One region of the Oceanobacillus kimchii X50 genome, then DNA from elsewhere that is predicted to be linked to it. Evidence: predicted binding sites of a transcription regulator. Region 1 holds the regulator's gene; the other holds the start of a gene.
The links. Region 1 encodes Rex, which represses fermentation and respiration genes when NADH is low (regulators of the CRP and FNR family bind a similar motif). Its sites were predicted from a motif close to TTGTGAAATATTTCACAA; they were not measured.
Positions count from the first base shown of each region.

Region 2: C794_RS20430 (cytochrome c oxidase subunit 2A) is a predicted target of Rex. The motif match lies at 9,895-9,912, and genes of this name have one in related genera.

Region 1 covers NZ_CM001792.1:634,686-651,317, reverse strand. The annotation lists gene C794_RS03650 (BCCT family transporter) at 42-1,592, opposite strand; gene C794_RS03645 (Ltp family lipoprotein) at 1,907-2,560, opposite strand; gene groL (chaperonin GroEL) at 3,012-4,652, opposite strand; gene groES (co-chaperone GroES) at 4,716-4,997, opposite strand; gene C794_RS03630 (CPBP family intramembrane glutamic endopeptidase) at 5,275-5,973, shown strand; gene C794_RS21150 (YdiK family protein) at 5,977-6,171, shown strand; gene C794_RS03620 (redox-sensing transcriptional repressor Rex) at 6,251-6,880, opposite strand; gene C794_RS03615 (ABC-F family ATP-binding cassette domain-containing protein) at 7,027-8,958, shown strand; gene C794_RS03610 (transporter associated domain-containing protein) at 9,094-9,969, shown strand; gene C794_RS03605 (FtsW/RodA/SpoVE family cell cycle protein) at 10,028-11,197, opposite strand; gene tsaD (tRNA (adenosine(37)-N6)-threonylcarbamoyltransferase complex transferase subunit TsaD) at 11,417-12,427, opposite strand; gene rimI (ribosomal protein S18-alanine N-acetyltransferase) at 12,424-12,873, opposite strand; gene tsaB (tRNA (adenosine(37)-N6)-threonylcarbamoyltransferase complex dimerization subunit type 1 TsaB) at 12,866-13,573, opposite strand; gene tsaE (tRNA (adenosine(37)-N6)-threonylcarbamoyltransferase complex ATPase subunit type 1 TsaE) at 13,584-14,033, opposite strand; gene thiL (thiamine-phosphate kinase) at 14,043-15,005, opposite strand; tRNA gene C794_RS03575 (tRNA-Asp) at 15,159-15,235, opposite strand; tRNA gene C794_RS03570 (tRNA-Met) at 15,307-15,383, opposite strand; rRNA gene rrf (5S ribosomal RNA) at 15,471-15,586, opposite strand; TPP riboswitch at 15,920-16,022, shown strand; gene thiM (hydroxyethylthiazole kinase) at 16,113-16,632, shown strand, end outside.
Region 2 covers NZ_CM001792.1:1,756,652-1,773,283, reverse strand. The annotation lists gene recU (Holliday junction resolvase RecU) at 1-526, opposite strand, end outside; gene C794_RS09345 (DUF2515 domain-containing protein) at 614-1,561, shown strand; gene C794_RS09335 (hypothetical protein) at 1,982-2,203, shown strand; gene C794_RS09330 (YppE family protein) at 2,260-2,613, shown strand; gene C794_RS09325 (cytidine deaminase) at 2,679-3,083, shown strand; gene gpsB (cell division regulator GpsB) at 3,262-3,582, shown strand; RNA gene rnpB (RNase P RNA component class B) at 3,645-4,029, shown strand; gene C794_RS09315 (THUMP domain-containing class I SAM-dependent RNA methyltransferase) at 4,182-5,309, shown strand; gene C794_RS09310 (type III polyketide synthase) at 5,472-6,563, shown strand; gene C794_RS09305 (isoprenylcysteine carboxyl methyltransferase family protein) at 6,560-7,072, shown strand; gene C794_RS09300 (b(o/a)3-type cytochrome-c oxidase subunit 1) at 7,468-9,156, opposite strand; gene C794_RS09295 (cytochrome c oxidase subunit II) at 9,156-9,659, opposite strand; gene C794_RS20430 (cytochrome c oxidase subunit 2A) at 9,678-9,812, opposite strand; gene C794_RS09285 (cold-shock protein) at 10,089-10,289, opposite strand; gene C794_RS09280 (HD domain-containing protein) at 10,584-11,186, shown strand; gene C794_RS09275 (C40 family peptidase) at 11,197-12,231, opposite strand; gene C794_RS09270 (thymidylate synthase) at 12,396-13,349, shown strand; gene C794_RS09265 (dihydrofolate reductase) at 13,403-13,894, shown strand; gene C794_RS09260 (twin-arginine translocase TatA/TatE family subunit) at 14,055-14,225, shown strand; gene tatC (twin-arginine translocase subunit TatC) at 14,290-15,060, shown strand; gene C794_RS09250 (YozE family protein) at 15,083-15,310, shown strand; gene vrrA (VrrA/YqfQ family protein) at 15,529-16,050, shown strand; gene msrA (peptide-methionine (S)-S-oxide reductase MsrA) at 16,130-16,632, shown strand, end outside.

The DNA.
Region 1 (16,632 bases):
CAAATAAAAAAGGAGCTGACTTAAACGTCAGCCCCTTTGTATTACTTTCTGTCAGGTTGTTTTTCATCAATTTTTTGTTCTTTAGCTAGTTCACGGCTTACACGTGGTGCTGTCCAAAATGTGGTTAACATGAGTAAGGAAACCGGAACAGCCGTAACTACAATGAATGATTGCAGAGATCCGACACTATCCTCACCTATAGTAATTAATACTGTTGCTACAAGTCCCATAAGAATCGCCCAAATCACACGTAAATACTTAGCCGGATCTCCGTGACCAGTAATCGCCATCGAAATAGTTAATGACATGGAATCAGTTGTTGTTAGTACAAATATAATAGTTGCTAGTAGGAATAAGAAACCAAAAATTGTACCGAATGGCAGCTGCTCTGCAATTGCAATCATAGCTGCTGGAGGTCCAGCACTATTTAAAGCATCAGAGACAGAACCAGGATTATTCATTTCCGAAAAGATTCCTGTTCCCCCAACAACCGTAAACCAAAATGTTGTAACAACAGGTGCAATGACTACAACAGCAGTTACTAATTCACGAATCGTACGGCCACGCGATATACGACTAACAAACATAGCCATCATTGGGCCATAACCGATAAACCAAGCAAAGAAAAAAATCGTCCATAATCCAAGCCAAGCACCATCACTTCGGAAAGTGTTCAACGTTAAAAAGTCTTGTACATACAATCCAAATGATTGCACATACGAATCGAATATAAATAATGCTGGTCCTAAAATAAGGACACCGATCATTAATCCAACAGCAAGAATAATATTATAACTACTTAAAATTTGTATTCCTTTATGAATACCTGTTGCGGCAGAAATCCCAGCTGCAATAACAATTACTGCAACAATAAGACACTGCATGAGTAAATTATTTGGTAAACCAAACAATGCATTTAATCCATACCCAGCCTGTAAACCGAGAAAACCAATCGGACCAATTGTTCCTGCTGCCACAGATACAATCGAAAAGGCATCAACAAACGTTCCTAATGCACTTTTTTCCATAATTTTATCCCCAAATATCGGGTAAAGTAATGACCTTGGTTTTAATGGTGCATTTCGATGATAATGGGAATACATCAATACAATCGTACCTAATGTTCCTAAGATGGCCCAGGAAACAAAGCCCCAATCGACAAAACTAGTTGCAAGTGCTGGTACTATTGCTTCAGGTGTTCCTGCCTCAATCCCTGAAAAATGAGGAGGTACAGTTAAAAAGTGACTTAATGGCTCAGCTGCTGCCCAGAAAACACCACCAGCTGCGAGTAACGTACACATAATAATGGAGATCCATTTAAAGGTTCCAATCTCTGGTTTTTCTAATTTCCCTAAACGGATCTTACCAAACTTGGAATACCCAAGTATTAATGCAATAAATAAGGTTCCAACCATTAGAACTTGATAGATGGAACCAAAGTAAGTTACCGACCAATTAAACATTGTATTAACCGCATCAGTAACCATGTTCTTATTTATCAATGCTAAGATCACAAAGGCAAGTAATGCCCCTCCACTTAGAAAAAGTACTGGTTTATCTATAGTTTGATTTTGTTTCTTTATATTCTTCAAAATCTGCTCCTTTCAATCAACACAAAAAAACTCACATAATCATCACTGACTTTAATTTTTCCTATTTAGTCAGTTGTATGTGAGATTAAATTAATATTTTAAATTAAACTACAGCGTTAAATAATACATTTCGTGTGAGTATTTGTCAAGATGTAGTACTTATTATTTAATATGATGGTCCTCTTGTAAGATAAAGAGGAAGGTAATCCATATAAATAAAACTGTGCGAATAAGAATCATTTATATTCTTACTTACCCAGTTATCCTTGAATGCAAAAAAAGAGAAGGAATTTTTCCTCTTCTCTTTCTCGATACTATAGTCCTACTTGATCTGCTGCATAATTCGCGTCTGCTTCACTGTGACCTTCATATAATAATTGTTCAATCAATCCGCTTCTTGAAAAGGCTGAGAAGTCAAGATAACTTTCTGCATGTAATACTGCTTGCTCTCTCCAATCAACTTCAATATTTTCAATAGCAAATGTTGCATCTTCTGTAGAGAATCCTTCATACTCTAATTGGTCAATCAAACCAGACTCCGAGAATGCACTAAAATCTAAATAACTATCAGCCTGACGAATTGCGTTTTCTTGAGAAACCGACATTTCTGGCTCTTTTTCAGCTTCTTTTTCGGCTTCTTCTCTCGCTTTTTCCTCTTCAGCTTTCTTCTGTGCTTCAGCTTCTTTTTCGGCTTCTTCCTTCGCTTTTTCTTCCTCAACTTCCTTCTGTGCTTCAACTTCTTTTTCGGCTTTCTCTTCCTCAGAGGCCTTATTTTCATCCTCAGTTACTTCTTCTGTTGCTGCAGCTTTCTCTTCTTCAACTGGCGTGGAAATGATTCCTGCTACGGTGAATAGTGCAAATCCAATCCCCAACTTGATTATACCCTTCTTACGTTTTTCCTTTTTAAAAAATTGTACAATCCCCATAATTAATAAGACTAGTGCGATAAAGCCTAAAAAACCTACCATGTAATTACTCTCCCTTTTGCATATAATGTAGATATAATTGCCTGTATCATTATACCTAAATTTTTCCATCAAGTAAATAAATCCTTTTAAAAATCCCATTCAAAGTTATCATTTGTATGAGAAGTAGATGTTATCTGAAACTCACCCGCACTAATCTTTTATTTCATTTAGATTTACTATTATCGCAAGTCAATCCTTCAGTCTTATGTAAGTTTTAAGAAACTCACACTTGTTAAATTTCATTCTCATTACAATATAAAATCACTTAGTAATACTGCATATAAATCTTAATAGCATTTATAAATTTACAGTCCTACATAAAATCCTGATAAACAAATTTTAAAACACAAAAAAGCCTACTTCCTTCTACTCGGGAAGTAGGCTTCTTCTAACTAACTATTTATACATTAAACAGCTTCACAAAAACTAGGAAAGGCGTGTAAAAAATCTCTTACATCATGCCGCCCATTCCACCCATGCCGCCCATGTCAGGCATTCCGCCGCCTGCTGCACCGCCGTCTTCTTCAGGCTTGTCAGCGACTACTGCTTCAGTAGTTAGGAACATTGCTGCTACAGATGCTGCGTTTTGTAATGCAGAACGAGTAACTTTAGTAGGGTCAACGATACCAGCGTCTACCATGTTTACCCACTCGTCAGTTGCTGCATTGTAACCAATACCAACTTTTTCGCCTTTTAGACGTTCTACAATGATAGAACCTTCTAGTCCAGCATTGTGTACGATTTGACGTACTGGCTCTTCGATTGCACGTAGTACAATGCTTGCACCAGTTGCTTCGTCACCTACTAATGATAATTCAGCGATTTTACTGTATACGTTAAGTAATGCTGTACCACCACCAGCTACGATACCTTCTTCTACTGCTGCACGAGTAGAGTTAAGTGCATCTTCAATACGAAGCTTACGTTCTTTCAATTCTGTTTCAGTAGCTGCACCAACTTTGATTACTGCTACACCACCAGCTAATTTCGCTAGGCGTTCTTGTAATTTTTCTTTATCGAAATCAGAAGTAGATTCTTCTGCTTGTGCACGGATTTGTGCTACACGGCTAGAAATTGCTTCTGGGTCACCAGAACCTTCTACTACTGTTGTGTTTTCTTTTGTTACAACAACTTTAGAAGCGCGACCTAATTGTTCGATACCAGCAGATTTAAGATCTAATCCAAGATCTTCAGTGATTACTTCTGCACCAGTTAGTACTGCGATATCTTCTAGCATTGCTTTACGACGGTCACCAAATCCAGGAGCTTTTACAGCTACTGCGTTAAATGTACCGCGAAGTTTGTTCACTACTAATGTAGCAAGTGCTTCGCCTTCTACATCTTCAGCGATCATTAGAAGCGGTTTACCTTGTTGAACTACTTGTTCTAATACTGGTAGCACTTCTTGGATATTTGCAATTTTCTTATCTGTAATTAAGATATATGGATCTTCTAGAACTGCTTCCATTTTATCTTGGTCAGTAACCATGTATGGAGAAGCATATCCACGATCAAATTGCATACCTTCTACTACTTCAAGTTCTGTGTTGAATCCTTTAGATTCTTCAATTGTAATAACACCATCGTTACCTACGCGTTCCATTGCTTCAGCGATCAATTGACCTACTTCATCATCAGCAGCAGAGATAGCAGCTACTTGCGCAATGGATTCTTTAGATTCAACTGGTTTTGAGATAGATTTTAATTCAGTTACTGCTTCTGCCACAGCTTTTTCAATACCGCGACGGATTCCCACTGGGTTCGCACCAGAGGTTACGTTTTTCAATCCTTCACGAATCATTGCTTGAGCAAGTACAGTTGCAGTTGTAGTACCATCACCAGCAACATCATTTGTTTTTGATGCAACTTCAGATACTAATTGTGCACCCATATTTTCAAATGCATCTTCTAATTCAATTTCTTTTGCAATTGTAACACCATCATTAGTAATTAGAGGTGAGCCAAATTTTTTATCTAATACAACATTACGTCCTTTTGGTCCAAGCGTAACTTTTACTGCATCTGCCAATGTATCTACACCACGTAGCATTGCGCGACGAGCGTCTTCACTAAATTTTAAGTCTTTAGCCATTCTTTATTCCTCCTTGAATGTAGTTACGTATTTTATTATTCAGTCTAAATTTCTCATAAGAGTTTAGCCTATAATAGCTAAAATATCATTTTCACGAAGAATTAAGTATTCTGTACCTTCATATTTCACTTCTGTACCAGCAAATTTAGAAAAAATGATACGATCTCCTTCTGAAACTTCAAGAGCGATCTTTTCTCCATTTTCTACACGTCCAGAACCAACTGCTACTACTTTCCCTTCCTGCGGTTTTTCCTTTGCAGAGTCTGGAAGTACGATTCCGCTTGCAGTTGTTTCTTCTTGTTCAACAAGTTCGATAACAACACGATCTCCTAATGGTTTAATCATGTAGAAATGCCTCCTTAATTCGATATCATTTTATTTTATTAGCACTCTTCACAGTTGAGTGCTAATCACAATTATTATAATAATTAATTCTATAAAAAAATGCAAGCAAAAAAGAGTGAAGAAATTATATTTTTTATTCAACATATGTAGTACTCAGTTATAGAAAAATAATACTTCATTTTCTTTTCATTTAATAGCGTGTTCTGATTATAATAACTATATATGCATATGTTAAACTATAGTAATTAATACAGTACATGATAAAGGAGCGTTTTATTTGAGTCGCAGATATTGGTATGTCATTCTTACATATATTATTATGCAGCTTTCAGGGGCTCTCTTCGCCCCAATTTTAGCGGTCGTTTTAGACTTATCTTTAATGGATGCAACGATTTATTGGTCAATATTTTCCTTTGGATTAGCGGTACTCATTACGCTATATCTTCTAAAACCAGATATGCAAATGCGAAATGATAATGCAGCAGGCATTGAAAGCATAATACTTTGGTCCATCGCTGGTTTCTTTATGGCTTTATTCGCGCAAGGTATTGCTGCCCAAATCGAAATAGCTTTAGGGATTGATCCTGGTTCAGAGAACACACAACAAATTATGGATATTACTCGAGCAGCACCGATATTTATGATCGTCCCGGCTATTTTAGCTCCGATTTTGGAAGAAATCATATTCCGAAAAATTATCTTTGGAGAGCTATATAAACGGATGAATTTCTTTTTCGCAGGGTTACTATCAGCAGTCATATTTGGCTTTATTCACTTAGACCCTACGCATATTCTTATTTATGCATCCATGGGATTTGTTTTTGCTTTCCTTTATGTAAAAACAAAACGTATCATTGTGCCTATCATCGTTCACGCAGCAATGAACTCCTTTGTTGTGTTAATGCAATATAATATTGATCCTGAGGAACTGCAGCGAATGTTAGATGAGATGCAAATGATATTCTTTGGAGGTTAATCCATGAAACATCCTTATTTAATAAGAGCAATTCTATACTTTCTGGTTGGAATAGCTTTTATATACTTTGGGGTTCAAAGTAAGGAGAGCACCGTTTGGAATTCCGTTACATTGATTTTTTCAGCAGTCTCTGCTTTATGCTTCTTTTGTTCTTTTAAGATGTTTGGTTATCACAATAAAATAAAAAAGAAAAAGTAGACTGAGATGCAGTCTACTTTTTCTTTAAGCAAATTTCAACAAACGCTTACATAATAATCGATTTAAAATAATGAAATAATTACTGTAATGAATAATGTTTAAGAAAATACACAAGTGATTGAAGTTCAATCGCTAAATCAATATGATGCACACGAATATGACTTGGTACTGTAATTCTTGCTGGGGTAAAGTTTAATATACCATTAACACCATGATCGACCAGTTGATTGGCAATCGCATCTGCTTCATCTGCAGGTATCGTTAAAATCGCAACCTCTGTGTCCTTTAATCTTTCCCCTAGTTCGTCAATATGATAGACTGGAACTCCTCCGATATCGGTGCCTACCTTATTCTCATCAGCATCAAATGCAATGGTAATACGGATATTATTATTTTTCATAAAATTATAATGTAAGAAAGCTGTACCTAAATTTCCAACACCTATTAATGCTACTTCTGTTATTTCATGTTGATCTAACGTACGTTTAAAAAATCCTAATAAATATTCGACATTGTATCCGTATCCTTTTTTACCTAGTGCACCGAAGTAAGAGAAATCTCTGCGAATGGTTGCGGAATCTACTTTAACCGCTTCACTTAATTCTTTTGATGATACACGCTTTTTTCCTTGTTGATTTAAGTTGTTAATGAAACGATAATATAATGGCAAGCGTTTTGCAGTTGCTTGCGGAATCTTGTTTTGTTCCATACGACCTTCCTCTTTTCAATGCTTAGAATAATTATCATACTATATTTATTTTAACAGATTTATCCTTAGAAGTCGTGACATTTTTCACAATAATATTGTCCCTTCTATGGCGATAAGCTAAACTAGTAATATGAGGTGACAATAAAATGATACTGATGCAATTAAACGGAATATCAAAATCTTTTGGCACAGAAGAGATTTTGTCTAATATAAAAGTAGAAATAAAAGACCAAGATCGAATTGCCATCGTCGGGAGAAATGGTGCAGGAAAATCGACATTGCTAAAAATAATGGCAAATGAAATCCCTTATGATGAAGGAGAGTTTTTCAAACCGAAAGACCTTACCTATGGTTACCTGTCGCAACATATGAAATTGGAATCAGGAAAAACCATTTGGAATGAAATGGAAGATGTGTTTTCCCATTTAAAACAAATGGAGAAAAAGTTACGTGAATTAGAAACAAAAATGGCAGATCCTACTGCAGTGGATGATGCTAGTTACCAACTAATTTTAAAGGAATATGATGACTTACAAGTTCGCTATCAATCAGATGGTGGTTATACGTATGAATCGGATATAAAATCGGTACTTACTGGACTCTCATTTGGAGATTACGATTATCGAGCACCGATTAACGAATTAAGTGGTGGGCAAAAAACAAGACTTGCTCTCGGTAAATTATTGCTACAAAAACCTCAATTACTCATCCTCGATGAGCCTACAAACCATCTGGACATTGATACACTTACATGGTTAGAAGGTTATCTCGTTAATTACCCTGGTGCTATTGTGATTGTTTCCCACGACCGTTATTTTCTTGATAGAACGGTTTCTATAGTTTATGAAATTTCTAGACATCATTCTAAAAAATATCACGGTACCTACAGTAAATACTTAGAACAAAAAGCACTCAATTTCGAACAAGAAATGAAAGAATATGAAAAACAACAAACGGATATTAAACGAATGGAAGAATTTATTCAAAAAAATATCGTTCGTGCTTCCACGACAAAACGAGCACAAAGTAGACGAAAGCAATTAGAAAAAATGGAAAGAATGGATCGTCCAATGGGGGATGAATCATCCGCTTCGATGTCATTTCAGATTAATCGTCGTAGTGGAAATGATGTGTTGAAAATCTCTGATTTGGGTTTTCGATATGAAGAACAACAAGACCCTACATTTCGCCATGTTCATCTCCATGCAAATCGCGGAGACCGTATCGCATTAGTTGGCCCGAATGGAATTGGAAAAACAACGTTATTAAAGACTATTGTGGAAAAAGAGTTTCCTTTCGAAGGAGATATTCAATTAGGGACGAATGTACAAGTTGGCTACTATGATCAGGAACAAACCGAACTTCACTCGAATAAAACTGTGCTTCAAGAATTGTGGGATGAGTATCCTCTAGTGAACGAAAAAGATATTCGTACGATTCTAGGTAATTTCTTATTCTCTGGCGATGACGTGTTAAAGCCAGTATCTGCATTAAGTGGTGGAGAAAAATCACGTTTAGCATTATCTAAATTAAAAATGCAAAAAGCAAATTTGCTTATTCTAGATGAACCAACGAACCACTTAGACATTGATAGTAAAGAAGTGTTAGAAGGTGCATTAGCTGATTTTCCTGGCACGATTATATTTGTTTCGCATGATCGTTATTTTATTAATCGAATCGCAGACCAAGTAGCTGAAATGAGTCCACAAGGAATTAAAATGTATCTTGGTGACTATGATTATTATTTAGAGAAAAAAGCAGAAGAAGCAGAACTTGCTCGTCTTCAGATGGAAAACGCTGTTCAATCAGTAACTGTTTCTGATAAAAAAAGAAACTTTAAAGAAGAAAAACAGAAACAAAGTGAAGAAAGAAAGCGAAAAAGACAGATTGCTGAACTTGAAAAACAAATTGAATCCACAGAAGAGCATATTGCACATTTAGAAGAACAAATGACGTTACCAGAAGTGTATGAAGATCACGAAAAAGCATTAGAGCTAACAGAAGAAACAAACACGTCCAAACAAAAACTTGATGACTTATTAGAGCAATGGACAAGTTTGGAAGAGTTAGATAATTGAAAAAATATTTATTTTCGTTTATAATTATCAACAGGTAAGTTTAAACTTGCCTGTTTTTTTATATATGCGGACTGTCTAAGTGATGGCATATTTCCGGATAAAAATTTAATAAAAAACCATGGAGGTTGTTAGCTTTTGACGATAGCGCTGATAGGTTTACTTAGTCTAATTGTAGGCATAGCATGTTTTATGACTTGGAAAAAGGGGCTGCTGGTAATCAATACAAGTGCGCTTAAAAAAACAAAAGAGCACGCATCACCTGAACCTGAAACAAACATCTATGAATTTAATGATAAACATATTTCGGATATCGTTGTTCATCGTTTAGATATGTGTGTGCTTGAAGTTGATACACCCTATGAGGAAGTAATGGATGTTATTATAAATAATCCATATAACAGATATCCTGTATTCGAAGAAGATATCGACCAAATAGTAGGAATTATTCACGTAAAAGACGTACTTTCTTACTTACATAAACATAATGATACCACCAAGTTTCAACTTCGAAATATCATGCATAATCCCTTCTTTATCTTAGAATCACAACGTGTAGACCTTGCATTTAAGGATATGCAAAAAGAACAGATTGCACTTGCGATTGTTTTAGATGAATATGGTGGCACAGAAGGTCTCATTACAACTGAAGATATGGTTAAAGAAATGGTTACTGATGTCCTTCAAGAAGATGATAGTTATGTATTGAATAAACCATCTTTTATCCAACAACTGGCTGGAAATAGATACCGAATTCATGCTCATTCACCATTGTACGAATTAGAAGGTATACTGGGCATCACTTTTCCTGAAGAGAATTTTAATACTTTAAGTGATTTCTTAATCGATCAATTAGGCTATATCCCTGCCAATCATGAGAAGCCGAACCTTCTCTATAAAAATGTACAATTCGAAGTAACTGAAATATCTTCACAACAAATACATTCTGTTATAGCAACCATTTATGAAGAAGGAGTAACATTTATCGATCAGTTTCATAAGCAACCTAGTTAATAAGATAAAAAACTCTCTTTATCCACAATGATGGACTCAGAGAGTTTTTTTATAGCTTTTATTTAAATAGATAGTCATTTTGTATCGTATGTTCCACCGCTACTCGGTAAACTATTGCCAATCCTAACATAGTGGACATGACAGAACTACCTCCATAGCTTATAAGTAGTAACGGAATTCCTGTAATAGGCATGATCCCAATTGTCATCCCGATATTTTGAAACACATGGATAAGCATCAAACTTAAAAATCCAAAGCAGAAATATGTGCCAAATGGTGAATGTTTATAAATGCTTAAACCTAAAGTTACTAAACGGTATAAAAGCATAAAGTAAAGAAAAATTACAATTGCGCTTCCAATAAATCCAAAGCTTTCACCAATTACAGAAAAGATAAAGTCTGTATGCGCTTCTGGATATTGTACTTCTAAACCACTCATTCCTTTACCAAACAATTGCCCAGAACCTAATGACATATGTGAGCGTTCGAACTGGAATGTCGCATCTGCTGATTGTTGTGATGGATCAAACCAAGTCATAATTCGATCAACTTGATATGGTGCAACTCCAAGAACATCAATGGCAAATTGCGGAAATCGAATAATTGCTAGAATAGCAGCTGCTGCTATAGATATCAAACCGACAATTAATGAAACAATAATCTTCCAATTAATACCTGATAAAATAGTCATCATTCCTGCAATAAACAAATACACCATCGACGTACCAAAATCAGGCTGTAGCATAATTAACCCAACTGGTATCAATGTATAAACAATCAGTTTAAGTAGTAACATAATATCCGTTTTCATAGTTTGAACTTCTGTCTTTTCTTTATGGCCAGTTATCGTTGCTGCTAGAAATAAAATCGTCGACATTTTCGCAAATTCGGCAGGTTGAATGGACAACCCAGGTAAGGTGAACCAACTATTTGCTCCATTAATTTCCCTTGCAATTGCATCAGGACTAATAAGCAAGAGTCCCAATAAGAAAACTCCACCTAAATAGATATATATACTACCTCTATATAACTGTTCGAGGTCGATAAATTGTATTGCTGCCACAAAACAAACACCAATACCAAAAAAAGCAATTTGTCTTATGACAAAATTTGTATTAGTTTGATCAATTTGCTGCGCATTATAAATAGCCAATAAACTAATGATTACAAATCCTAAAAAGAGTAGGATTAAATCAGTTTGAAAATAATAATTTTGTTTTTTATTCATCGGATTTCCACCAAATTTCTTCCTGTTAATATCCTTATTTAATACAACACTTATCCACAATAAAAAGCCCGGAAAATGTCTAAAAAACTCGAACTAATAAAATTTATACACATAATCCACAACTAAATGAACAGTTATCCACTTTTTTCATCCACATTCAAAAGATGATTACGTAGCTTATCTACATAATATATCCACACCCTTGTGAATAACCTGTGATTAATCAAGCAAAAGTGAAGGATTTGCATTTAAATCGAGTGTGGAACGATGACCCTTTTCAAACAATATGGTGCCTGCAGCAGCAATCATTGCTGCATTGTCTGTACATAGTTGAATTGGTGGAATATATAATGGAAAATCCTCGTCTGAAAAACGTTTCTCTAGACTTTTTCTTAACCCTGTATTAGCAGCTACTCCACCTGCTACAATAACTTGATTTACGTTATATTCTTTCGCTGCACGATATGTTTTTTCTGTCAGTACTTCCACAACACTAGCTTGAAAACTTGCAGCAATATCTTCTGCATTCAACGTCAACTCACGTTGCTTAGCATTATGAATTTTATTTATTACGGCAGACTTCAATCCACTAAAACTAAAATCATAACTATCTGCTTCTAGCCAAGCACGCGGAAAATTAATCGACTCTTCACCTTCAGCAGCTAAGCGATCAATTTGCGGACCACCGGGATACGGTAATTTCAACATACGAGCTACCTTATCATACGCTTCTCCTGCGGCATCGTCTCTTGTTTCCCCTATTAATTCATAATCACCATGTTCCTTCATTAGAACTAATTCTGTATGTCCCCCAGAAACAATAAGGGCTAACATTGGAAACTCAAATTCATGCGCTAAACGATTTGCATAGATATGACCAGCAATATGATGCACCCCAACTAATGGTTTCTTTTTAGCAAACGCTAATGCTTTCGCTGCATTCACACCTACTAATAAAGCTCCCACTAATCCAGGCCCCTCTGTAACTGCAATGGCATCTATATCTTTCCAAGTAACACCAGCTTCAGTAATTGCCTTTTCAAGCACAATTGTAATTTGTTCAACGTGATGTCTAGATGCAATTTCAGGCACAACTCCCCCGAAGCGTTTATGGCTTTCGATTTGAGATGCAACTACATTGGACATAATCTCTCTACCATTTTTTACTACAGAGGCTGCAGTCTCATCACAACTTGTCTCTATACCTAATATAATTGTATCTTTTTTCATTTTACATTCACCCACATCACTATGGCATCCTCATGATTATCCGTGTAATACCTTTTACGAATACCACCAGGAACTAAACCAAATTTTCTATATAAGGACTGTGCTGCTATGTTTGATGCACGCACTTCTAGTGAAAGACGTTCTACTCCTTTTGATATGGCAAGCTGCATCACATAACGAAATAACTTTTCACCTAGTTTATTTCTACGATAACTTGGTAAAATAGCAAAATTTGTTATTTGCGCATCATCTAAAACAATCCACGAACCAATATAACCAACTATTGTATGCTCTATTTCAACGACATAATAATACGCATGAGCATTTTCTATTAATTCTTGATAAAAAATATCCGTTGTCCAAGGTGTTTGAAAACATGCATTTTCTACATGTAAAACTTCAGGAATATCAGTAAGTTCCATTGGACGTATCGTAATATTATTCATTCGCTTGATGTTCCTTCTGACTTTTTTGCCAATTTGCTTCTGCTTCCGCTAAACGTAAATAATTAGGGACGAGCTCATGAATGGATTCCGATTCTATATTCATCCCTGCAAGACCTAAATGCGAAGCTTTTGGAAGATGATAGACAGATTCAGGGATAATTGCTAATTCCCCTAATTCCTCTTTAATTAATTCTTTAAATTCATGAATATCTGGACTCAAGAATACTACCTTTTCGCCCTGCTTTTTTAATTTATCAAGCATGGAAGTCATAAGTAAATTTTCTTCTTCGATTACTTTTTCAATTTTATTATCATTAAATTGATATCCACCAGTAAACACTAATCCTCTTCTCGCATCAAAGAAAGGACATATAATTCCGTTAAAGAACTTTCCTTGATATGCGAGTACCTCTAAACTGGAGACACCTACTACTGGTATTTGTAATGCCCAAGCCATCGTCTTTGCAGTAGATAGGCCTATTCTTACTCCAGTGTATGACCCGGGACCTTTTGCTACTATAATTCGATCAAGATCTTCTGGTTGTATAGATACTTGATGCATAAGACTTTCAACAGCAGGCATTAAACGAACGGAATGATTCTTCGTGAGATTAGTTGTAAGTTCTGCGATTATCTCTCCATTCTTTAATAATGCCACACCTAATACTTGATTGGAAGTATCGATTGCAAGTATATTCATACATAAACTCCTAACCGTGTAATTCGCTTACTACTTGTTCAAAATGAGATCCTCGAGGATACAAATCAATTTCACGAATATCTTCATTATCCGTGTACTGAATAGATATATCTAAACGATTCTCGGGTAAGAATGGCTCAATAAACCCTGCCCACTCAACTACAGAGACTCCATTCCCATGAAAATATTCATCAAAGCCAATATCTTCAAGTGAATCCTCCAAACGATAGACATCCATATGATATAAAGGCATTTTCCCACGATATTCTTTCACGATTGTAAACGTAGGACTCGTAATATGACGCTTCACTTCTAGTCCAGAAGCAATTCCTTTCGTAAACGTTGTTTTACCAGCACCTAGCTGACCTTCTAACGTAATAACATCACCAGGATGCAACAACTTTGCTATTCTCTGGCCGAGAGTTTTAGTCTCTTCGGGAGAACGAAGCTGTATTTTCATTTAATTCACCTACTTCAAATGCGTATATCCGCTTTTTTTAAGCACTTTACGCACATCATTATCTTCTATATAAACAGGATGCTTGTTTTCTTCTATAACATTACCAATTATCGTTAATTGGGTGTTTGTCTGCTCAGCAGCTTTTTTTACTACATCCCAATCGTACTTAGCGACTGTGCCGAGAAGTTCAAAATCTTCGCCACCAGATAATTTCCACTGATACTGTTGCTCATACGTAAATTGATTAAAAGAACGTGAAACTGGTATGTCATTTTCACTTAGAACTATAGACACATTAGAGGCTTCTGCAATTTCACTTGCCTCATTAGCAATCCCATCACTAACATCATTTAAAGATACTCTTTCCAGACTTTCTAGAGCTTGCGCAAAAGCCACTCTCGGTTCTGGTTTTCGATGTCGACCTATATAAAAATCTTGATCAATATATCTGTTGTTTTCATTGGTCAGGATATGAAACCCTGCCTGAGAGTCCCCTAACGTGCCCGTAACAAAAACAATGTCTCCTTCTTTAGCATGCTGACGACATCGAGCTTTATTTGTGTTGGTATATCCAATTACTGTAATAGAGATTGTTAATTGTTTACCTGAAACGGTGTCTCCACCAATAATATCCATATGATATTTCGACGCTAAATCATCCATACCTAAATATATCTGGGACAGTTCCTCTTGAATCCAATTCTTTGGTATAACGATAGAAACTAAATAGAAACTAGGTGAAGCTCCCATTGCTGCTAAGTCACTTATATTGGCTCCTAATGCACGATAACCTATATGATATGGTTCCATTGTAGAACGAGAAAAATGTACATCCTCTACAAAGGTATCTACTGCAGTAACAATATCCATCGAACTTCGAAAAACCGCGGCGTCATCTCCAATTCCTTTTAACAGAGAAGACTGTTGATAAAACTTCGGCTTAATCGAATTTATAAAAGAAAACTCATCCATTTAAAATCACCATTCTTTGTATTCACTACCAACTATCATAGCAAAAACAAAAGAAAAAAGAAAAAAATTGGACGACTAAATTATGTCTACAAACTAAAAAAACACAGGTTTCAATTAAAACCATGTGTTCTACAACTTCTAATATAATTTTCATGGCGGTCCGGACGGGACTCGAACCCGCGACCTCCTGCGTGACAGGCAGGCATTCTAACCAACTGAACTACCGGACCAACTTTTTACTTATGTATGGCATCCAGTATTTCAGTGAATCTGGATCTTACTATAGTAATATTAAATAATTTGGTTGCGGGGGCAGGATTTGAACCTGCGACCTTTGGGTTATGAGCCCAACGAGCTACCAGACTGCTCCACCCCGCGATATGACTTATGATATGGAAAATATGGTCATACACTTCTATGTGTTATACTCACATATTATATCCAATCTAAGGATAAATTATCCTTGCCTGGCGGCGTCCTACTCTTGCAGGGGTAAAACCCCAACTACCATTGGCGCTGAAAAGCTTAACTTCTGTGTTCGGCATGGGAACAGGTGTGACCTTCTCGCTATCGCTACCAGACAATCCTTAAAAACAAGGACAAGTAATATTATATCCATATAACTATAAAAAAGCAATACCTTTTTATAATTTTTTTATATTTTTTTATTTCATCGTTTGTTTTTATGAAAAAACAGCTTGTAAACGTTGAAGTGAAGCTCTAGTATCGCAAAACAAATTACTTCTTCTAGATTACTTTTAATTATAATAGTCGACTACTTCCAAAGCCAAGTCATTGCTATAAAACTGTCACTAAAATATTCGTTGTATTAAACTTAGTAATTACGGAAATTGACTCATATGAATAATTTTACTTTTAAGAAAAAATGAAATAAGATATAGGTAGAATAAATAAAAATCCACTAGGGGTGCCATTTGGCTGAGATAAGATTCATTTCTTAATCCCTTTGAACCTGAACTGGTTAATACCAGCGTAGGAAAGTGGAGTTGGCAAGTTATACCTATTCTTTAGCTGTATACACAACCACTCCATTTTCGGGGTGGTTTTTTTGTTCTTCATTCTAATTTTTAGAGAGGAGATTTTTTGATGGATACTATTACAAAAATTAAAGAAGATAAGCCGTTTATTTTTAATATTACCAATGAAGTTGCGATTAATTTTGCTGCTAATGGTTTAATCGCAATCGGAGCGTCACCTGCGATGTCCCATACTCCAAGAGAGGCAAAAAACTATGGAGAAATTGCCGACGCAGTAGTGCTGAATCTTGGGACATTAACGGAAGAACGTGGAGAAGCAATGTTAAAGGCTGGAATAGCAGCAAACGAAAATGGGGTTCCAGTTATTCTTGATCCCATTGCAGTTGGAGGCACAGATTTTCGGACGGAAATCATTGATGACATACTTACAACGGTAAAGCTAGCCGTAATACGTGCTAATGCAGGGGAAATAGCTGTGTTGGCTAGTAAGCTAGAAAAAGCAAAAGGGCCAGATTCCATTATTCAAGAAAACGATCCAGAAATAGCAAAAACAGTCGCTAAAAAATATGATACGGTTGTCATTTCAACTGGAAAAGTTGACGTTGTGACCGATGGTGAGCGAACTGCGT
Region 2 (16,632 bases), 1.1 Mb from region 1:
GCTGACTTTGATTTTTAATCATATCATAAGGAATTGATTTTTTTCCGCCACTTTGCTTTAGATTCCAAAATGTTAAAAGTACTCTAGCATCCAATAAGTATGTCTCATCATGAGCTGTAAATCGTATTAACATAAAACAAATACCCTGTTGATCAATAACTTTTTGCATATGATTGATTTGATGTTCATGTATATTAGCTAATGGAAATGATGTTTTATTCTTTGTTTCTTTTGCTTCAAAGTCAATATGTTTACCCTTATAAACACCATTATAATCAGTAGTAGAGGCTTGTTTAAAATAAGCTTCTGTAATTACTGCTGCGCTTCTTTTCGGATAATGTACATTAACAATCTGAACGGGTGTTGGTTTTTTGTGTATAACTGCTTGGTTCGTTTCCAAGTAAAATTCATTTGTTACATTAATATCATCCTCTAAGGACATTCCCCTATTGCTAAACATACGATTATCCTTTTTTCGAACAACATTGTTGATTGCCAATCTTTGTTGACCGTTCGGATAATTCAATAAAATCCCTCCTCGCTTCTTTTGCATGATATTAAGAAAAGAAGCAAAAGATAATTCATAACTCTTTTAGAAAGTATGTGGTAATTGATGAGCAAACTACAACATTCTTTCCTCATCCATTATATAACAAATTCAACAGCAGCACATAATCTAGACAACATTTCTAGAACGAAAGCTTATCAGTCCTACTACGAAAAACACCCAGAAATACTATGGACTCTAATCGCTACTGTTGTATCTCGAAATGCAGGATATAATATGACCGATCTAACTTTATCAACATATAAGAAAATGCTAGGTAAAGAGGAAAGAGAGTATTTATTTCAAACTTATGAACGTGCAAATTGGACAATATTCTCTGATGCATATCCTCAATTACTAGTATATGAATTATCGAAAGAGTTTCAAACGCCTTTATTTCCTTTATTAGTACATTTTCAAGTTTCAAGGTTTATGATTAGAGAGTGGCATTATTTTTGGAAAACAAACGATAAAGAAAGATTAATGCTCGCTCTTATTATTAATGAACAGAATGTTATCGAACATCCATTAATAACAAAATCAAAATATAAGAAAGAAGTTTTTCATCGCCTGCCTTATCACATAATCAATGTTTTATGGATGAACGCCGTATTGATTCCTGCGATGCACCAACCATCTTATGGGGTATTCATTCATCATTTTACCTCCTTAAATCGGCGAATTAAAACAGGTAGACAAATTGCGACGATTTTAAGTGATCCAATAATTTACAGAAATACTTTAGATTTTATTAGAACGATTGAACCAACCGGATCTCGATTTGAATATGAAAGGTTTCGCAAAAGAAAATTTACAAGTGAAGTTAGTTTACCATATCGACAGCTTTATCCAATTGTTCAGCATCAAGATAGTATTCGAAAAGACTGGTCAAAAAGGAAGGGTGTACACAAAAAATGGTTAACTCCTTTACCAGATTCCCAATATTCACCTATTGAAAACCAGTTTAACTTTAAACGGAAATTATTATACCTCTATGGAAAACTTCATATATAAGAAATAGTGCGTAATAAAAATAGGTCATCACCATGAAGTAATTAAAAGCATGCTTAAGAAATATACGCTGCTTATCATTGGGCGACAAGTCATTCACGTATATTTCTTAAGCTTATACAACTAATATGCGGTTTTTAAGCAATACTTCTCATCTTTTTAATTAAGTAGACGGACGATTCGGTCCATCTAATTTTTTATCACCAGTTTGTGGTGCTTTTTTTAAATGTTTGTCGGTTTTTTGTTCTTTTTTAGATTTACGCAATGAAAGACACCTCCTTTTATATTAGTTTGTCTAATCTTGATCATTTGATGAGTTTAATCACTAGTTTTGTATCAATACTTCTAGTTTTGTCGATAGAGAAGGGAGAAGAGCCAAGAATAAAGAATTAATATTTATAATAAAGGAGAGGTGTTGAGATAATGCATGCTATGAAGAAAATAAATTCCATGTCCAATAGAGGATACAGTAAACAGGAAACCGAGGCAAAGATGAACGAACTTCAAGCACAATTATCGTATATGCATCACAAATTAAAAGTCCAGGTGGATAGGGAAGTATGGTTACAATTTCAATCTGAAATCACTCAAATTGAACATACAAAAGCATTTATTGAAAACATTTGTAGCAACGATAAGGGATGAGATTATTCTACATTCATGATAGAGTATGATTAGATAACAAGGTAAGGGGATATATCATGAATGTAAAAGAAATAACCATACAATTAAAAAAAGATCTGGAAAAACTAAAATATAAATATCAGACTTCTGAACCCCCGGAAGACAGAAAAGATAGAGATTACTTCCAAATGGTAAAGGAGGAGACCACTCCAGTTTATCAATTAATTGCTCAATGGGAAGAGAAAGCTCTTATATTGGTAAAGGAAAGAAAAGCGAATGTTCATCCCAACCAAGTTGTTTCGACAAGAGAAAATATGGAACTTCTTTTAATGCATAGTTACTATATGGATACAAGAAAGAAGCGTTATATGGAGTTATATCGTTCGATATTATATGTGTTTGACCTATTATTAGACGATTTGGAACAGTAAAAGACCTTTACAGTTTTCTCAAAATAATCTATAATAACGAACACTACTAATAAAGGATGAAGTGGATGAACAAGAATCAATTATTAGACGCTGCTCTGGAGGCGATGGATAGTGCGTATGTACCGTATTCGGCTTTTCCAGTGGGAGCAGCATTGTTAACAAAATCAGGCAAGCTTTATACAGGTTGTAATATTGAAAATGCAGCATATCCTGTTACATGTTGTGCAGAACGAGTGGCTATATTTAAAGCGATTTCTGAAGGAGAGACTCAATTTGAAGAAATGGCTGTAGCGGCCAATACAAATAGGCCTGTTCCTCCTTGTGGTTCTTGTCGACAAGTAATGAGTGAATTTTTTACTTCGTCAATGAAGATCCATTTAACGAATTTAAATAAAGAAGTAAAAACGTTGACAACAGATGAATTATTACCTTTTTCTTTTCAACCAGATGATTTAGAGAATAATCAATAGGGATTCCTCTGTTATTCCTATGGAGAATTTTTAATTTTAAGAAGGAGACTGGCAAACAGTTTCTTTTTTTGTGTTATAATAATAAGTAAAAGTTCTAATTCAGTAGATATTCAGTAAATATAATGACAAGGAAAGCTATCAATTAAAAATTGTTTGTAATGATTTAAGAGGTGATTATATGAGTGTTAATCGTATTCAATTAAGTGGAAAAGATATTTTAGAAAAGGACTTCAAAACCGGTATCAGAGGATATTCACAAGAAGAAGTAGACGAATTTTTAGATATCATCATTCAAGATTATGATAATTTCAAACAAGAGATTGACCGATTAAAAGCAGAAAACGAAAAACTGAAACAGAATACACCTGCTGTAGAGCAATCTCGTACAAGATCGCAACAACCACCAACTTCCCAAGTCAATTATGATGTGTTAAAGCGTCTTTCTAATTTGGAAAAAGCTGTGTTTGGCAAGCGTTATACGGAGCAGGAAGAATCCTAAATGGAAATAATTTTATATTGATTTATTGAAAGAGCCATGATAAGATATTACAAGTCAATTAATTGCTCATGTAATCGCTGCATCATTTTGGATGTAGAGGAAAGTCCATGCTCACACGAGCTGCGATGCTCGTAGTGTTCGTGCTTGACGAAGTCATAAGTCAAGGTAGCTATAATGCTAACGGCAGATATGATACCCTAAGTTATCTATTGATAATATGGATTCATTCTTGAAAGTGCCACAGTGACGTAGCTAGATTGGAAACATTCTAGGTGGAACGCGGTAAACCCCACGAGTGAGCAACCCAAATTAATGGTAGGGGCATCCTTTAGTAGGGAAATAGAACCGAAAAAGGGACAGATTATCGTCTGTAGATAGATGATTACAACCGGCGTACAAGGTTGACCACCGATTGTAGTACAATGGTACAGAACATGGCTTATCGAGCATTTAATGGTCACGTAATATATATAATAAAACTACCCTTGTATGAAAGTTGTTTGTACAAGGGTTTTTTATATGAATTTAGGTTATCTTGGTTGCTCAAATGAAAATATGTTACACTTATACTACTTTTGAACGGAAAGGAATTATCCCGTATGAAACAAGTTAGATTATTGGCAACAACTGCAATGGGTTTAGAATCAATTGTTGCAGATGAAGTTAGAAATTTAGGTTATGATGTGCAAGTTGAGAATGGAAAAGTGCTCTTTGACGCTCCTATTCAAGCGATTCCTCGTTGTAATTTATGGCTCCGTTCAGCTGATCGGGTGAAAATAATTGTAGGAGAATTTGAAGCCTATTCTTTTGATGAACTGTTTGAAAATACAAAAGTGTTACCTTGGGAAAATTATATTTCAGAAGATGGACAAGTTCCTGTTTCTGGGAAATCAGTAAAATCAAAACTATATAGCGTTCCAGATTGTCAAGCTATAGTAAAAAAAGCAATTGTGGAGCGTTTAAAACGTAAGTATGGTCTCATAAATAAATTAACAGAGACCGGAGCCTTATTTAAGACTGAAGTATCCATTCTGAAAGATAAAGTAACACTAACAATAGATACATCCGGAACTGGTTTACATAAAAGAGGTTATCGAGTAGGACAAGGGGAAGCTCCATTAAAAGAAACATTGGCTGCTGCTCTTGTTCAACTAACCAATTGGAAGCCAGAATTTCCGTTAATTGATCCATTTTGTGGATCAGGTACATTATTAATAGAAGCTGCTTTAATTGGACAGAATATCGCACCAGGTTTTAATCGTGAATTTGCTGCTGAAGATTGGGGATGGATTCGTCAAAGACATTGGGATCAAGCCTTTCAGGAAGCAGAAGATTATGCTAAGTATGATCAACCTTTAAATATTGTTGGAAGTGATATTGACCATCGTATGATTGAAACATCTAAAGCTAATGCATTAGAAGCTGGACTAGGAGAATTAATTACATGGAAACAAATGCAAGTGAAGGATATGTCCATAAAAAAGCCAAATGGTTACATTATTACAAATCCTCCATATGGACAACGGCTTAGTGACAAAGCAGAAGTAGAGAAAATGTATCGTGATCTCGGGGAAATAATGAATCAACAACCTTCTTGGAGTGTATACACCATTACAGCATTTGATAAATTTGAACAAGCATATGGAAAAAAAGCAACAAAAAAAAGAAAACTATTTAATGGTTTTATTCAAACCAACTATTACCAATACTTTGGAAGAAAAGAATAAATAACTGAAACCTCCTGCATAGTAGTTGTCCTTCTTAGTAGAATTTTTAAATTCTTCCTTTTGAGGCATGACCTTAAGGAGGTTTTTCTTAGGTCTAGTATGAATCATTTTGTAATGGGAATACTGTTTGAAGAAAAATTCCTATGAAACAAGGTGAATATAATGACATACATAAGTTCCGTTGGAATAGGCGTACCACCACACAGAATTCCTCAACAGGATGTGAAACATATTGTTAAGCAACTATTTTCATATTCTGAAAAACAAATTGAACGACTACTTCCTGTGTTTGATCATGCAGCTGTAGAGGAAAGGCAGTTTGTTGTGGACTCATCTTGGTTTTTTGATGATCATAGCTTTGAAGAAAGAAATCATATTTATCAAACAGAAGCGATAAAGCATTGTTTAGATGCAATAGATACATGCTTATCAGATTCTGATTTTTTACATCAACCGATTCCTTATGAAGCGGTTGATATGATTGTTTTTGTTTCCAGTACAGGAATTGCGACGCCTTCATTAGATGTAAGTTGTATTAATGAGCGTCCATTTAGAGAGAACATACAGCGTATGCCTTTATGGGGATTAGGTTGCGCAGGTGGAGCGATAGGATTAAGTAATGCAATGGATTGGTCAAAAGCTCATCCAGATAAGATTGCCTTAATCGTTTGCTGTGAGTTATGCAGCCTGACATTTCAAAAACAAGATAGTAAAAAAAGCAATATGGTTGGTACCGCATTGTTTGGTGATGGAGCAAGTGCATTGCTTCTCATGGGAGAAAATTCACAATACTGTAATCATTTAAAAGGGACAAAATTACAATTACATGAACAGAGTTCCTTATTAAAGAAACACAGTGAAGATATTATGGGGTGGAATGTAAGAGATACAGGTTTTGAAGTCATATTTAAAAAAAGCATCCCAGCATTAGTACATTCTTTTTGGAAGAAACATATCGCTGAATTTCTCCAAACTATTCAATATACAAGTGAAGATATACAATCCTTTATTGCTCATCCTGGTGGAAGAAAGGTAATGGAGGCAATGGAAGAAGTAGTTCCATGCACTTCGGAGAAACTACATTATTCCTATGAGGTATTAAAAAAGCATGGAAATATGTCATCTGTTACTGTATTTTATGTCATTCGTGAATGGATGAAGAAAGGAATAGAAGAAGGGGAGCGGAGTATAATAAGTGCATTAGGCCCCGGATTTAGTTCTGAATTATTATTTGCGGAGTGGAAAAACGTATGAAAATCTTCTTAAGTATATTGTTTTTATTTATTATTCTGCAACGACTTATTGAACTAATAATTGCAAAAAGAAATGAACAATGGATGCTAGCAAAGGGTGGAGTTGAAATAGAGCCGCAGCAGCATAAGTGGTTTATCATGGTTCATGGGTTGTTTTTTATAAGTATCATAACAGAATTAAGTTTAAATAACGCATCAATTCCAGCACTTTTCCCATTATGGTTTGGTTTATTTATAACTACGCAATTTATTCGAGTATGGAGTATTACCTCCTTAGGAAAGTACTGGAATACCAAAATTATTATTTTACCAGGTAGTACATTGGTGAAGCGTGGTCCTTATAAATATATTAAACATCCAAACTATCTAATTGTTGGGATTGAATTATTTGTTATCCCTATGATGTTTGGGGCATATTGGACAGCGATTATATTTCCATTCTTCCATCTCATTTTAATGAGTATGCGAATTCCAGCTGAAGAAAAAGCACTTACAAGTTTAAACGATTAACCTATTAAATAAAAAACTGTGACTATCATAAGTTAAGGTGAATTGCTAGGGGAATATACTTTGCAGATCGTATATTCCCTTAGCGATTTATCCTACTGTAATTGAATCAGTTTCATAATTGCTAAGTTTTTTTAAAACGTATGTTAGTAATAGTATTGTTATTAACATTTGGATTGTAGGATATTCTTGGCTTTGATTGTAATGGAAGACAGCGTCTGCTGCAGGAAGGAGCACGGGCTGAAAATCCACTAGGAAAAGGGGGACTTCTTTTCCTAGTTAGTTGAAGATGTGCCTGCGGAAAGCGCCGTCTGCAATGGAAATCAAACAATACAACATTCGGATTTTATACCAAATATATAAATATTGAAATTGATTCAATTACTTTTTCTGTAAAATTAATTACCGATTATAGCATCAAATGGTGGTGAACCAGGTGGTGAGTTTTGAATAATATCAATTACAGGTATGGTATAAGCGAATAGAATTAATGCTATAGTTATACCTATCCATAATTTCCAATTCTCCATCCATTTTGGTGTAATTGGTGCATAATCCTCTATTTCAGCTATCGGAAATTCTTCTTTTCCTTCTGGTGCAATAAATGCAAGATGAATAAAAATATATACCATAAGAAGGATTCCAATAAAAAGTATAGTACCACCAACCGCTTGAGCCATTTGATATGCGCCCCATTCAACTGCTTGCTCGGATCCACCGTACTCTGAATAGGAAGATCTTCTCGGACCGCCTAATAAACCCTGGATATGCATAGCTCCAGACATAATCGTCATACCTATTGCCCAAACTACGGTTTGGTAAATGCCTAAACGATGAATTTTTCTTGTTAATTTCCTACCTGTTAAATGAGGAATTAACCAGTAAGCTATCCCAAAAAACGTAAGTAGAACAGTCGTAGCTACAGTTAAATGAAAGTGTCCTGTTACCCAAATCGTGTTATGGACTAATGTGTTCATTTGGTGGGAGGCATTAATAATTCCGCCAATTCCACCAGGGATAAATGCAAGCATACCTACAAATGGAGCAAAGAAGCGGACATCATGCCAAGGTAAATTTTTAAACCAACTAAATAAACCAAGATATCCTTTTTTTCTGCCAGTGATTTCAAATGTAGCGAACATCGAGAATGCTGTCATTAAACTAGGAATAATAACCATAAATGTTAATACAACTTGGATAAACTTCCATGTAGGGTCTATACCAGGTTCTGTTAATTGGTGATGAAAACCAACTGGGATTGAAAAGAATAAAAACAAAATAAAGGATAGTCTAGCTAAAGAATCACTAAATAGTTTACCTCCAATAATCTTCGGTATAATGGCATACCAAGCCATATAAGCGGGTAATAACCAGAAGTATACTAAAGGATGACCAAAGTACCAAAATAACGTTCTACTTAACAAGACATTAATGGTTTCTGCATAACCTAATGACCATGGAATAAATTGAACTAATACCGCGACAGCCACACCTAAAGATGCAATAACCCACATAATCATATTGATTGTAACCATAAAAGCAAGGAGAGGTGAATTTTGATTTGAGTTTTGTTTTTTCCATACAAATAGCTGTCTCCAATTTACGATTGCTGCAATCCAGGTCCCCACGACAACAAGAGCTAAACCAATATAGAAGAGGGGATGTGCTTTTAATGGTGCGTAAAATGTATAGAGCACATTTGCTTTACCTATGAGAATTGTAACAGCAGTCAAAGATGTACCAATAGTCATTACCCAAAAAGCTAGCCAAGCAGATTTACGCTGTTTTTCAGAAATGCCTACTGTTTTTCCCATTAAAGCAAACTGAAATCCAATAATAAAAAAGGTAGTTAATACTAAAGCAAGCACAACACCATGGAAAGTAAGAATTTGATAATAACCAATTCCAAATGGAAGTGTAAATTCACCTGTTCGTACTAATACTTGTAATAGCCCCATTAGGCCACCTAAAAATAGGGATATAATTGCTACATAAATAAATGATAAGTATAACTTAGAATCTTTTTTGGTAATCTTTATAGGATCAGTTGATATTTCTTCAAATGTTAGTAAGTTAGCAAGAGCCATTATTCATACACCTCCACAGTCGTAAACATCATATGATGTCCAACACCGCAATACTCATTACATAACAAGGTAAATTCTCCAACTTTATTCATTTGAACTTCCATGCTGCTAACGTAACCTGGTTCTACCATCATGTTTACATTCGTACCAGCAATATTAAATCCATGTATTACATCTGTAGTGACTACTTGAAATAAAACAGAAGCCCCTTTAGGAATCTTAATATGATTTACAGAATTTCCATCCTCATCTACTCCAAGGTCATAATTAAAAGCACTTGCAACAACATTAACAATATAATGATCGGTATCCACTTTGGTTAAACCAAGATTTTCTTTTTGAAAAGCTTCATTTGCTTCGATATTATTTGGATCAATCGTTAGTCCATGACTTTGTGGATGTGTACCCATATAAAAAGCTCCAAATCCTAATACAACTAAAAACATAATTAATGCACTAACTCCAAGAATTAACCACCATTTTTCTAACTTATGCAGGCGCACTTTTCTCATCCTTTCTTCTTATCTAGTCATAAAGATTGCAAACACAGATACCCAGCAAATAACGATCAGCCCACCTAAAATTAGAACGGAAGCAAATGTTCCTTTAAGGTTTGGCTCTGTTTCGTTGTTTTCTTTATGGAAAAGATTTTTCATCATCATCACCTCTTTTGAATCTATAGTTTTATCATACACAATACAAAGGTCCTATTCGTACACATCACAGACTATTCACACTATGTTCAATAATACACAAATAAGGTGAAGTATTGGTTTTACTAACTTTTTGGTTAGAAAAGTATGTGAACGATTGATGAACAAACAGGGGATTTGATTGACAAAATGATGAGAAGAGATAAGGGGATAAAAACTATAATTACCCACAAAAAAAGCGGAAGCTTAATTTTAAGCTTCCGCTATATATATAAGAAATTATTTTTTAACAACGTTTGCTGCTTGTGGACCACGTTCACCTTCAACAATTTCAAAGGAAACTTCTTGTCCTTCTTCTAAAGACTTAAAGCCTTCTTCTTGAATTGCTGAATAGTGTACGAATACATCATTACCTTCTTCAAGTTGGATAAATCCGTAACCTTTCTCAGCATTGAACCATTTTACTACTCCGTTTTCCATGTAAATTTCCTCCTAATACTTCCACGTAAAACGCGTGTTATTACAAAGTTGACCAACGAAATATTAAAAAAGGGCTGCTTCTATAGAAGTACGGATCATAAATCATCCACTTCTATAGAAGTTGCCCTAGGTAATTAATGATTCCGTACATCTTCTTTGCTTGTTACTAATATTAGCCTATTCAAACAAATCAGTCAAGGAAATGGGTTTAATTTTAGATGAATTAACTAAAATTTACAAATAGTAATACGAATGATAAAGTAATTTTATATTCTATTAATCTTGGAGGAAATAATGCATTCAAAAGATAATCAATTAGATAAAATTAGCGAATATGTAAAACAGAAATTTTCAAATGAGACTACTGGTCATGATTATTTTCATTTAGAACGAGTAGTGAAAAATGCGAATAAAATCGCTATAGAAGAGGATGCCAATCTATTTATAACCATGGCAGCTGCATGGCTTCATGATATAGCTGATCATAAATTAACCACTAATCCAAAAAAAGAATTAAATGAGCTTTTACAGTTCCTTAAACAATTAGGATTACAACATTCTCAAATTGAAGCTATAATGATGATTATCGATACTACTTCATATTCTAAAGGCGTTATACCAACTACTATAGAAGGAAAAATAGTTCAAGATGCTGATCGATTAGACGCACTCGGCGCAATTGGCATAGCTAGAGCATTTGCATATGGAGGTTCGAAACAGCGTACTATTTATGAACCAACAAAATCAACTGGTTCTACCATTCACCATTTTTACGAGAAATTACTGTTATTACAAGATTCGATGCATACAAATACAGGTAGAATGATAGCAGCAGAGCGTCATCAATACATCGAAAACTTCCTAAATCAATTCTACAAAGAATGGGAAGGGGAGTAACCTTTTACTTTTAGATACGTTTTGCACCAATATATCTCTCTTCCCAGTATGGATTGGATAACTCGGTAATAACTACGCCACTAGATGAACCTGCATGAATAAATTTTCCATCGCCAATATAAATACCTGCATGAGATGGTCCTGAGTGTGTGGTTGAAAAAAATACGATATCACCAATTGAAGGACTGTCAACAGGAGAACTAAAATTCCATATCTCGCTAACCGTTCTAGGGATTACGATATCATTACTTTCATAGACATATTGAATGAAACCACTACAATCAAAACCTCCAGGCCCGTCACCACCATAAACATAAGGGGTCCCGACTAAAGATTTAGCAGCTTTAATAACAGGCTGTTTATTTCCACTTACTTCGAGTTGTTTCGAGTAGTAGGGATCCTGACTCTTCTCTTCGGCTGACTCATTATTATTTTCAGTATTGGATGATTCATCACTCTCAATTGTTTCTACATTTGAACTTTGGGAATCTTCTTCTATAGTTGATGACTCCAAAGCAAAATAGATTTCTTGAATCTTTTCCTCTTGTTGTGTACTTACTAATGATAAGTCATAATCTTTCTCTACGCTAACTAGAGCATCATGGGTTAAAGGGCCATAAATACCATCTATTTCACCTGAATAATAATCCAGAGTAACTAACGCCTTTTGGACTTCTTTTATTTCACCTGACTTCATTCCTGGTTGAATAGAGTTTATTTTATCTTCAATTATAGAAAGAGAATCTGCTTTTTTCATTTCTTCTAATTCAGTAATACTAAGTGCATCATTAAATCCTTCATCATCTATTTGATAAGCTATTTGATCTAGAGTAATACTATATTGTTCCGTGTTCCAATTTTCACCAAACCAAATATCTTCTTTTTTTATTAATGCATTCGATGTTTCAATATGATCACCGCTTTGTACGACTTGTTCAGATATTTCTGTATCGGCTGGTAATCCAGTCATCGCAACAAATGGTTGACTAGCAACATATGTATATACAATAGAATTTTTTATTATTTGTTCTAAAGTGGTATTCAAATTTGAGAACCTCCTTTGAAAAACCTAGCTTTACTCTAATTTTATGTCCAAATCTAAGAGCTTATGTTTTACGTTTATGTAACAAAAGAGGACTAGTTTCTGTTATAATTAAATCATTTAAGAAGTAATAATCTATATTTCCAATATTGTTAGGAGAGATTACAATGCAAGGTGAACAAGCATACTTAAATTTGTGTAGACAAATATTTGAGACTGGAGAACAACGTGGAGATCGAACCAATACAGGGACACATTCTATATTCGGACATCAAATTCGATTTGATTTAAATAAGGGATTTCCTCTTCTAACGACGAAACGTGTTCCATTCCGTTTAGTTGCAAGTGAACTACTTTGGTTTATAAAAGGTGATACGAATATTCGTTATTTATTAAAACACAATAATAATATTTGGAATGAATGGGCTTTTGAAAAATGGATAAATAGTGCTGATTATCATGGTCCTGATATGACGAATTTTGGCTTACGCAGTCAAGAAGATGAGAATTTTAATAAACAATATCAAGAACAAATGGAGCTCTTTAAAACTCGTATTCTTGAAGATGAATCTTTTGCAAACAAATACGGAGACTTAGGATCTGTATACGGGAAACAATGGAGAAATTGGAAAACAACTCAGAACGATACAATAGATCAGTTAAAAGATGTGATTCATTCCATTAAAACGAATCCTAATTCAAGGAGACATATTGTTTCAGCATGGAATCCTGAAGATATTCCAACAATGGCACTACCTCCATGTCATACATTATTCCAATTTTATGTTTCAAATGGAAAGCTTTCTTGTCAGCTTTACCAAAGAAGTGCGGACGTATTTCTTGGGGTACCATTCAATATAGCTAGTTATGCTTTGCTCACTCACTTAATTGCACATGAGTGTGAATTAGAAGTAGGTGATTTCGTACATACTTTTGGAGACGCACATATATATTCTAACCATGTTGAACAAGTCAAAACGCAACTGGAAAGGGAAATCCGAGATTTCCCTCAACTAACAATCAATAAAGACAAAGAATCTATTTTTGAAATGGACTTAGATGATTTAGTGATTGAAAATTATAATCCTCATCCGAGTATTAAAGCACCGATTGCTGTATAGTAAAAAAATAGATACTAGTCAATGAATCTAAAATAGGAAGTTGAGGATATAATATGATTTCGTTATTACTTGCTATGGATCGCAATCATGTAATTGGAGTTAATAATCAATTGCCTTGGCATTTGCCAAAAGATTTACGTTTTTTTAAAGAAAAGACAACAGGTAATACTATAATTATGGGAAGAAAAACGTTCGAATCAATGGGTGGCGCATTACCAAACCGAAAAAATATTGTTTTAACCAAGCGAACGGACGTGCAGTATGAAAATGTGAAAATAATTCATCATATTGACAAAATAAAAAAGTGGAACATGGAGAATCCGAAAGAAGAATATTTTATAATCGGTGGTGCAAACTTATTTAAACAAGTTATGGATATTGCAGATCGGATGTATATCACCTTGATTGATGATTCATTTACCGGAGATACATTTTTTCCTGAATTTAATAAGGAAGACTGGATAGTATCATCTAAAATTAAAGGTGAAAAAGATGAAAAAAATCCGTATGATTACTACTTCATTCAATATGATCGAAAAGTTTAATGAATAACTTGTTTAATTATTTCTAATCGTGCTATGATATGTATAAAGTTAAAGTAGAGAGATGTATTTAATGGATTATTCTGGGTAGTATCGATTTTAATACTGAAATATAATAACAATTGATGTTATTAAAATACCTACGACGGTGGAGTGATGCTTGATGTTTAGTAATATCGGCTTTCCAGGCTTAATTTTGATTTTAATTGTAGCATTAATTGTATTTGGGCCAAATAAGTTACCTGAAATCGGACGAGCTTTTGGAACAACACTAAAAGAATTTAAAAATGCTAGTCAAGATATTATGAATGACCACAATAAAAAGAAACAATGAAATGGAGGTGTAGGGGAAATACCCTTACATCTTCTTTTATGTCGTACATAAGGAGTGCTTGTACATGTCAACACCTGAAGATCAATATACCAATAGTACGGAAAGTACAGAAAAAGAAATGAATGTAGTAGGACATTTATCCGAATTGCGTAATCGATTAATTGTTACAGCCGTAATATTTATCATACTATTTATTATAGGTTTTCTAAATGTGAAAGATATTTACTGGTTTTTCGTTAATGATATAGATCTTGAATTAACAGCAATTAGTCCAACAGAAATTATCTGGGTTTATTTCTCAATGGCAGGTTTGGTTGCCATAGTCGGGACAATTCCTGTTCTAGCTTATCAAATATGGGCTTTTATAAGTCCAGCTTTAACTTCTCGTGAGAAAAAGATATCATTATCTTATATACCAGCATTATTCTTACTATTTATTATTGGACTTATATTTGGATATCTCATTTTCATTCATCTAATATTTCCATTCTTGCTATCACTAAACGAAGACATGTTTAATATCATGTTCACGGTTGATAGATATTTTACCTTTTTAATGAAAATTACTTTACCTTTTGCATTTCTATTTGAACTACCTTTAATAGCAATGTTTTTAACAAGTTTAGGAATATTAACACCACATTTCATGAGGAAAAACCGTAAGTATGCTTATTTTGTATTGATTGTTATTGGTGTATTAATTACACCTCCAGATTTTATTTTACAAATTGTTGTTGCAGTTCCACTTATGGTTATTTATGAAATTAGTATTTATTTATCTAAAATAGTTTATAAAAAGAAACAAGAAAAGCATGAAGCATTTATGAATGAATGATAATAGTAGAGGGGGAGCACAGATGGAACAAACATTCTATCAGTTTTTAATGACCTATCGAGGTAAGTTACAAAAGGATGTTAACTCAGAACTCGCAGAATGGGCGTTTCGAGATCATAATTTCCCTAAACACTCCAATAGCTATGATGAAATTAGTGATTATTTAGAATGGAATAGCCCATTTCCAAGTGCAATAGTAGCATTCGATTCTATATGGAATGAATACGAATGGAAAAAAGCAGCTCATTAAAGAGCTGCTTTTTTATATAAAGAACATCTATTAATAATTCAAACAAACGTTTGATTAATTTTTTACTTTTTCGACAAATAGTTTGCCTGCGCATGCTGAATTTTGTATATTATGCCATTTCATGCGGTTTCCCGGGAAATGTTTCTAAATCAAGCCTACACATTCTATAGTGTAATAGCGTAATCTATAGGTAGAACATCATGATAAGGGGGATAAGAATGGTTTTTCCACCATCCGAACGACAACAACAACCTTTTGAACCTATGCACCCTCAACAAAATAGAAATCCGTTTTTAAACAATAATCAAATGAGAGGTAAAACTAATTCTAGAGGATTTGCTGGTTTATTATCCTCTTTTGGAGGCGGCAAATCAGTAGGTGGATTAGGAGCGGCATCTTCTGGTGGTTTACAAACTTTATCTAAAACCTTAGGAGGCGTCCAACAATTTTTAGGAATATTGCAATCTACAGCACCGTTAATTCAGGAATACGGTCCTATGGTTAAAAATCTTCCTAGTATGTATAAAATGATGAAAGCCTTTAAGGAGATCTCCAATGAGGAAGATGAGAATACCTCAAATAAATCATTTGAAAATACAGATTCTAATACAGAAGAGGATATAACTAAAAATATACATTTAAATCAATCTTTAGATAAAGAGACTGACGCAAATACCAATCCACCAAAGTACGTTAAAGAAAAGAAATCAGGGATATCTACTCCAAAGTTATATATATAATGCTTTGCGCTTGATTTTTTTTATTAAAAAGGGAAAAATAGGGATAAACTGATTTATTAAATATGACTGGAGGAGTTACATGTCTAAACAAACAGAAATAGCTACATTTGCAGGAGGTTGCTTCTGGTGTATGGTAGAGCCATTTGATCAACGACCAGGTGTTATAGATATTCGTTCTGGTTATACAGGAGGACATGTAGAAAATCCAACCTATGAACAAGTGTGTTCGAATACAACAGGTCATGTTGAAGCGGTACAAATTACATTTGATCCTAAAATAATGTCTTATCAAGAATTGGTAGAAACTTTTTGGCAACAAATTGACCCAACTGATGCTGGTGGCCAATTTAATGACCGTGGAGAATCATACCAGTCAGCTATCTTTTATCATACGGAAGAACAAAAAAAGATAGCTGAGGATTCTAAAAAAGCATTAGATGAGAGTAATCGCTTTAAAATGCCAATAGTGACGCCGATTCTTCCAGCTAAACCATTTTATGAAGCGGAAGAAGATCATCAAGATTATTATAAAAAACGCAGCTTCCATTACAGGATGTATAAAAAAGGATCAGGAAGACAAGA